One region of the Bradyrhizobium sp. AZCC 1719 genome, then DNA from elsewhere that is predicted to be linked to it. Evidence: predicted binding sites of a transcription regulator. Region 1 holds the regulator's gene; the other holds the start of a gene.

What was found. Region 1 encodes PhoB, which activates phosphate uptake and scavenging genes when phosphate is short. Its sites were predicted from a motif close to TGTCATNNANCTGTCAT; they were not measured.
Region 2: V1292_RS09110 (DUF2794 domain-containing protein) is a predicted target of PhoB. The motif match lies at 1,525-1,541, and genes of this name have one in related genera.

Annotation. Positions count from the first base shown of each region.
Region 1 covers NZ_JAZHRU010000001.1:2,243,616-2,247,589, reverse strand. The annotation lists gene V1292_RS10635 (aspartate aminotransferase family protein) at 1-108, opposite strand, end outside; gene V1292_RS10630 (GcrA family cell cycle regulator) at 605-1,114, shown strand; gene phoB (phosphate regulon transcriptional regulator PhoB) at 1,294-1,998, opposite strand; gene phoU (phosphate signaling complex protein PhoU) at 2,072-2,788, opposite strand; gene pstB (phosphate ABC transporter ATP-binding protein PstB) at 2,800-3,567, opposite strand; gene pstA (phosphate ABC transporter permease PstA) at 3,674-3,974, opposite strand, start outside.
Region 2 covers NZ_JAZHRU010000001.1:1,898,904-1,902,877, forward strand. The annotation lists gene acnA (aconitate hydratase AcnA) at 1-197, shown strand, start outside; gene V1292_RS09105 (DUF1223 domain-containing protein) at 356-1,117, shown strand; gene V1292_RS09110 (DUF2794 domain-containing protein) at 1,553-1,924, shown strand; gene V1292_RS09115 (GNAT family N-acetyltransferase) at 2,262-2,792, opposite strand; gene V1292_RS09120 (Bax inhibitor-1/YccA family protein) at 2,878-3,669, opposite strand; gene V1292_RS09125 (ABC transporter permease) at 3,921-3,974, opposite strand, start outside.

The sequences.
Region 1 (3,974 bases):
ATAGCGCTCGCCATTGGTGGCCGTCAGCCAGCAGCCCTCGCCGCGTTCGAAGCCGAGATCGACCCTGGCGAAGACGGGGAGCAGATGCGACGTGGCGCTATTGGTCATGGCAATCACTGAGGTTTGAGACCTGCCTTTGAGACCTGCCGCGGGCGTGCATTGGCGCGAACGCGGCAACAGCCGGTCTTGCGAAAACGAAACGTGCCGCCTCTTAAGGGCGGCACGTGAGAGGCATTCTATGTGGGTGGGGAGCGCTGTCAACACGCACGGAACGGCCTTTCCTGCAGTGCAAGATGCTGAAATCCGTAAGATTGCGGTGTGGTGGAAAACACGCAGTGAAATGCCTAGATTGTCAGAACATGTGGACGTTCGGGCCCGGACTCTTGCGCCCGAGTCACGCCATATTGTAGCGTTTGGGCTGTCGGGTACGACATCTCGTGCGGCAGTTCTGATCCCTTAGAGTCCTTTTTGTGCAGGCGTAAACGTTCGGCGCGGTTAGCGCGTCCGGCGAGGGCTAAGGGATTCTGACCGCAGGGATTTTTGAGACGATTGACTCGCCGGCGCTGCCCCCGATTGGCCGGCGCGATGCGAAGGGAAGATTACGATGACCGTTTTGACCTGGTCCGACGATCGCGTCGAACAGCTTAAGAAGCTCTGGGAAGCCGGATTGTCGGCGAGCCAGATCGCCGCGGAACTCGGAAATGTGACGCGAAACGCCGTGATCGGCAAAGTGCACCGGCTGGGCCTTTCCGGCCGTGCCAAGAGCCCCTCCTCGGCCGCCCCGCGGCAGCGCAAGGCACGCCCCGCCCAGCCGATGATGCGGGTGTCGCGCCCGGTCTCGCGCGGCAACACCGCGCTGGCACACGCCTTCGAAGTCGAGATGGAGCCGGATCCGATCGCCTTCGACAACGTCGTGCCGATGAGCCAGCGGCTGTCGCTGCTCGAACTGAACGAGGCCACCTGCCACTGGCCGGTCGGCGATCCCTCGAGCCCGGAATTCTTCTTCTGCGGCGGCAAGGCGCTCACCGGCCTGCCCTATTGCGCCCACCACTCGCGCATCGCCTACCAGCCCGCCGCCGATCGGCGGAGGCAGCAGCCGAAGCAAACGAGGTAAGGGGCGCGCTCACAGATGTCGTCCCTGCGAACGCATGCGAACGCAGGGACCCATAACCACGGGTGTGCGTGGTTATGCTTCGCTGGAGCTCCAGCGTTTCTCAACAATCAGCATCGGTGGTTATGGGTCCCCGCGTTCGCGGGGACGACAGCCGAATGCGCCGAGATAACAGCGAAACCTTACGGCTCCACTTTCGCAAACCGATCATCCAGCGCGTAACCGGCGCCGCGGACGGTGCGGATCGGATCCTGCTCGCGGCCGGGGTTGAGCAGTTTGCGCAGGCGGCCGATGTGGACGTCGACGGTGCGCTCGTCGATATAGATGTCGCGGCCCCAGACACTGTCGAGCAACTGCTCGCGGCTGAAGACGCGGCCGGGATGCTCGAGGAAAAATTCCAGCAGGCGATACTCGGTCGGACCGAGATCGATCTGGCGGCCCGAGCGCGCGACGCGGCGCTTTTCGCGGTCGAGTTCGATGTCGCCATAGGTCAGCACGGTGGCGAGCCGCTCGGGGCTCGCACGGCGCAGCAGGCCCTTCACCCGCGCCAAAAGTTCCGGCACCGAGAACGGCTTGACGATGTAATCGTCGGCGCCGGTCGCAAGCCCGCGCACCCGCTCGCTCTCCTCGCCGCGCGCGGTCAGCATGATGATCGGCAATTGCTTGGTTTCAGGGCGCGCCCTCAAGCGGCGGCACAGCTCGATGCCGGAGAGCCCCGGCAGCATCCAGTCGAGCACGACGAGATCGGGCACGCGCTCCTTCAGCCGCGTATCCGCATCGTCGCCGCGGGCGACGGTTTCGACATCATAACCTTCGGCGTCGAGGTTGTAGCGCAACAACGTGGTCAGCGCTTCCTCGTCCTCGACCACCATTATGCGCGCGCTCATCTTGCATCAGCCTCTTCTGTTTGACGCGTTATCTTCACGCGAACCGGTCTCCACTTCGCCTGAAAACGCTTTGTCAGGTATTCGGCACCGTGGTGGCAAACGTCGTCATGTCGCCCTTCGGGCGCTTGTCGAGCATCTGCTGTCCCTCGATCATGTAGAACACGGTTTCGGCGATGTTGGTGGCGTGGTCGCCGATCCGCTCGATATTCTTGGCGCAGAACATCAAATGAATACAGAACGAGATGTTGCGCGGATCCTCCATCATGTAGGTGAGGAGCTCGCGGAACAGCGAGGTGCAGATGGCGTCGACTTCCTCGTCGCCCTTCCACACCGCCATCGCCGCCGGCAGATCGTGCGCGGCATAGGCGTCCAGCACCGACTTGACCTGCGACTGCACCAGATCGGTCATGTGCTCGAGGCCGCGCATCAGTTTCAGCGGCTGGAAATCGTTCTCCAGCGCCGCGACCCGCTTGCCCATGTTCTTGGCGAGGTCGCCGATCCGCTCCAGATCGGTGGCAACCCGCATCGCGCCGACGATCTCGCGCAGATCGATCGCCATTGGCTGGCGGCGGGCGATGGTCAGCACCGCGCGCTCCTCGATCAGATGCTGTAGACGATCGACCTCGAGGTCGTTGGCGACGACGCGTTTGCCGAGCGCGACGTCGCGGCGGACCAGCGCGTCGACGGATTCGGTGATCATGCGCTCGGCCAGGCCGCCCATCTCGGCGACCAGACGAGTCAATTCCTGGAGGTCGCTGTCGAATGCCTTGGCCGTGTGTTCAGACGCCATCCTTGTTCTCCTTAGCCGAACCGGCCCGTGATGTAGTCCTGGGTGCGCTTGTCGCGCGGATTGGTAAAGATCGTCTGCGTTACACCCTCTTCCACCAGAACGCCGAGATGAAAGAACGCCGTGCGTTGCGAGACGCGCGCGGCCTGCTGCATCGAGTGAGTGACGATGATGATCGTGAAGTTTTCCTTCAGGTCGTCGATCAGTTCCTCGATGCGAGCGGTCGCGATCGGATCAAGCGCGGAGCAAGGCTCATCCATGAGAATGACTTCCGGACCGACAGCAATGGCCCGAGCGATGCACAACCGCTGCTGTTGGCCGCCCGACAGTCCGGTGCCAGCTTCATGGAGCCGATCCTTCACTTCCTCAAAAAGCCCCGCCCTCTTCAGACTGGTTTCAACGATGTGATCGAGGTCGCTCTTACTGCGCGCCAGCCCGTGAATGCGAGGTCCATAAGCAATATTATCGTAGATTGATTTAGGAAACGGGTTGGGTTTCTGGAACACCATGCCCACGCGAGCACGAAGCTGGACCACGTCGAGCCCGCGCTCGTAAATGTTCGTATTGTCGATCTCGATGTCGCCGGTAACGCGGCATGTCAGGATAGTATCGTTCATTCGATTGAGGCAGCGCAAGAACGTCGATTTGCCGCAGCCCGACGGGCCAATGAACGAAGTGACGGATTTCTCCGGAATGTTCACCGTAACGTCGAAGAGCGCCTGCTTCTCTCCATAATGAACGTTGACGTTCTTTGCGGTGATTTTCGACCGACCCACCGGCATTTCGCCGGATACGGGAATCGTCACCGACGACATGGCTGAAGCGCTATGGGTATTCATTGAAAACTCCGTAACTCTGGATTTGCCGGACGCGCGCGCCAATCGAGTTTTACCATTGCAGTTTCTTTCGGAGCCGGTAGCGGAAGTAGATGGCGACCCCATTCAAAATAAGCGTGATCGCCATCAAAACGAGGCCCGCGGCGGCCGCGTTTGAATGGAAATCAGCGCCCGGACGCGACACCCAATTGAACGCCTGAATCGGCAGGACGGTGAAGCCTTCGAACAACCAGGCAAATGATACGAAGGGAAACTCACCGTTGATCGGGGCCGGCGGCAAGAACGCGATGAATGAAAGAGCGCCGATAGTGACCAGCGGCGCGGTCTCGCCGAGCGCGCGCGAAATACCGATG
Region 2 (3,974 bases), 340 kb from region 1:
AGGGCGACGAGACGGTGACGATTCGCGGGCTCCAGGGTGATTTGAAGCCGCGCCAGACCCTGACGGCCGAGGTCGTGTCCGGCGACGGTTCGCTGCAGCGCGTGCCGCTGCTCTGTCGCATCGATACCCTCGATGAGCTCGAGTACTACCGAAACGGCGGCATTCTGCATTACGTGCTGCGCAGACTCGCGGCTTAACGCGGATTTGTGATCGGTGCCTCACTTCGAAGTGAGTAGCGAGCAAGGAGAAGGCGGCCTATGACAGGGCCGCTTTCGTGCGTCTGGGGCACGCCTTTGGGATATCAAATCATGCCCCGTACAATTACGGATGGAAAACGCTACGCCTGGTTCGCACGATGACAGCGATGATGGCCTACAACTTCATATCGCGATGGTCCGGCGCGCTCGGCGTTTGCGCGATCATCGCCATCATCCGTCCGGCTCATGCCGATCCGCGCACCGTGGTCGAATTGTTCACCTCGCAAGGCTGTTCGTCGTGCCCGCCGGCCGACCAGATCGTCGGCGAGCTCGCCCAGGATCCGTCCATCATCGCGCTGAGCATGCCGATCGACTACTGGGACTATCTTGGCTGGAAGGACACGCTGGCGGACTCGCGTTTCAGCGCGCGTCAGAAGGCCTATTCGCATGTGCGTGGCGATCGTAACCTCTACACGCCACAGATGATCGTCAACGGCTCGGCGCAGGTGATCGGCAGCGATCGCGCCGCTATCGAAAGCGCCATCAAGAATACCAGCAAGACTGAAGGCGTGATGTCGGTGCCGGTAAAGATGAAGTTGTCGGGCAAGCTGCTCAATATCTCGGTAGAGGCGAGCAAGGTGCCGACGGCGGGCCGGGGCGAAGTCTGGATCTGCTCGGTCTCGAAGGCGGTGCCGATCTCGATCGGGCGCGGTGAGAATCGCGGCCAGCAACTCACCTACTACAACGTGGTACGCAACCTCGTGAAGGTCGGCGACTGGAACGGCGGCTCGGGAAGCTGGACTATTCCGCTTGAAAATATTTCCCGCGACGGCGTGGACGCCGCGGTCGTCTACGTCCAGGACGGCAGTCGCGACAAGCCGGGCGCGATGCTCGGCGCCGCCATGACGGCGCTGCGCTAGTTCTGTTCTCGAAATTTTCTTGGATGGATGCGCTTGGGCGCCGGCGAAGCCTGTGGCGAGCAGACGCGCATCCCGCGCAGCTCGCGACCCCCAAACGAAACTCGCGGCCCCAAACGAAAAAGGACCAACTTTCGTTGGCCCAGTATCGGGATTAACTCCCTCCTGCGAACAGGCCCGATCCCGACGGCCCCGGGGGGCTGGGGGCTGAGGAATCCGGAACCGAAAGGACCGGGCCAACGCAGGATTTTCTTTTCGCAATTTAGCGGGGCGGACGGTTGGCGGAAGTAGGGCAGCAATAAGATTCCGCTAACGATCCCGTGAATCGATATTTCCTGGGATATCGGGGCATCCGCCGCAGTTTCCTTCGTATTTACACCCCCTTGCGGCGCCCCGTGGTTAGCGCGATCATGTAAATTGGATGACAGGAGGCGCTCCATGACCCTGATATCGGAGGACACCGATCCGAGCGACAGCCGCGCAGTGGCGCGCGTCGCCACTGCGAGCACGCCGCCGAATCGCATCACGTTCAATCGTCTCGAACTCAACCGTATCCTCAATCTCTATGGGCGCATGGTCGCCGACGGCGAGTGGCGCGACTATGCCATCGACTTTCTGAAAGACCGCGCGGTGTTCTCCGTATTCCGCCGCGCTTCCGAAGTTCCGATCTACCGCATCGAGAAAGATCCGCGGCTCGCGCGCAAGCAGGGCATGTACAGCGTGATCTCGGCGACCGGACTGATCCTGCGCCGCGGCCATGAACTCGAGCGCGTGCTGCTGGTGATCGACCGCAAGTTGGCGGTGGTTTAGGCGGGCCGCTGTAGGGTGGGCAAACCCTACTGCGTCATAAGTTCCTCATGGTGAGGAGCGCGAAGCGCGTCTCGAACCATGAGGCCCCGTCTGTGGCCTACATCCTTCGAGACGCCCGCTCTGCGGGCTCCTCAGGATGAGGGTTTGAACGGGTGTGACGCAGTAGAACAAAGGCGCGATCGCGCCGTGCCCACCATCCCTCCCTGGACTGCTACCCCAGTGGTGGGCACGCTTCGCTTCGCCCACCCTACAGAGCTACTTTGCATGGGGTTGTTTTCGCGATTCTGAGTGTGGGCCTGCCGGTGTACCGCGAAAGAGGCGCCACGCGTTATCCAGACTACGAAGTGGGGACCGTCGTGCTGCCTTCGCCCAGCGCACGCTGCATCATGACCGTGTCAAGCCAGCGTCCAAATTTGAAGCCGACGCTCGGATGGGTTCCGATCATCTGGAAGCCAGTCTTGGTGTGAACCCCGATCGAACCGGCATTGGCGGAATCGCCGATCACCGCGATCATCTGCCGGTAGCCGCGCGCCTCGCATTCGGCGATCAGCCGCTGCATCAACTGCAGGCCAATGCCGCGCCGGTGAGTCGATGGTTTCAGGTAAACCGAGTTCTCTACGGTGAAGCGATAGGCCGGCCGCGGCCGGTATGGCCCGGCATAGGCGTATCCGATCACCTGGCCTTCGATGGCTGCGACGAAATAGGGAAAGCCGCCATCCGACAGCGCCCTGAACCGCCGGGTCATCTCAGTGAGATCGGGTGGGATCAGCTCGAACGTCGCGGTGCCGTAGCGTACCGCGTGCTCGTAGATTTCGGTGATGGCGGGGAGGTCGGCCTCGGTGGCGGGCCGGATTTCGGGAGCGGACATGCGGGTAGAATATTTTTGTCGCGGGCAAAAGAAAAGCCCCGGCCGCGAGGCCGGGGCTTTAGCTCTTGAACCTGGTCGGCAGCGGCTAGTCGCGCTGGCCGAGGAGCTGCAGGAGCAGCGTGAACAGGTTGATGAAGTTCAGGTAGAGCGACAGTGCACCGGTAATCGCCGCGCGCTCTTCAACGTCAGCGCCTCCCGAAGCGTAGCCGTAGATGTACTCGTTCTTCAGCCGCTGGGTATCCCAGGCGGTGAGGCCCGCGAACACCAGCACGCCGACCACCGACACGATGAACTGCAGCATCGAGCTCGCCAGGAACAGGTTGACCAGGCTCGCGATGATGACGCCGATCAGGCCCATGAACAGGAACGACCCCATGCCGCTCATGTCACGCTTGGTGGTGTAGCCGTAGAGGCTCAGCGCACCGAAGGTCGCAGCGGTGATGAAGAACACCCGAACGATCGAGGTGTGCGTATACACCAGGAAGATCGACGACAGCGAAATGCCCATCAGCGCCGAGAACACCCAGAACAGCATCTGGGCGGTCGCGGGCCGCAGCCGGTTGATGCCGGCCGAGATCGCGAACACCATCGCCAGCGGCGCGAGGATGAACAGCCACTTCAGCGGGCTGACATACATCGCGTAGCCGAACTGCGTCAGGTAGGCGTTGCCGAACCTGGCGGCGGCCCCGGCCTGGTCGGTCGTCACCGCGGCCATGTAGACGCCGAGCGCCGCAAGGCCGGTGATCGCCAGGCCGATGCTCATGTAGTTGTAGATGCGCAGCATGTAGGCGCGCAGACCGGCATCGACGGCCGCGGCGTCAACGCGTCCGGCAGCCCGGCCGAAAGGAGATACGTAGTTACGGTCTAGGTCCGACATGGTCGAATTCCCGTTGGTTGCCCGGCGGAGCGCAAGGGGTTTGCGGCGCCGGTTGGATTTCTATCTCAGATGTCCCGATCTGCCGACGTTTATCTGTTTATCTAACGTCATCAACCCGGCCACTGATCTTGGCTGGTATGTGGGAAACTAACACATTCGACGCAAGCTTCCACGCGCGGCTGAATGTCGCTTCTGCCGGCTATTTCCGGGTAAAAGCAGTGTTAACCCCTGCCTTCCGCCGCTACAAATTGTCACAAATTCCGTAACACGGTGGCCGGCTTTTGGTTCAGGGCCAACAACGTTCC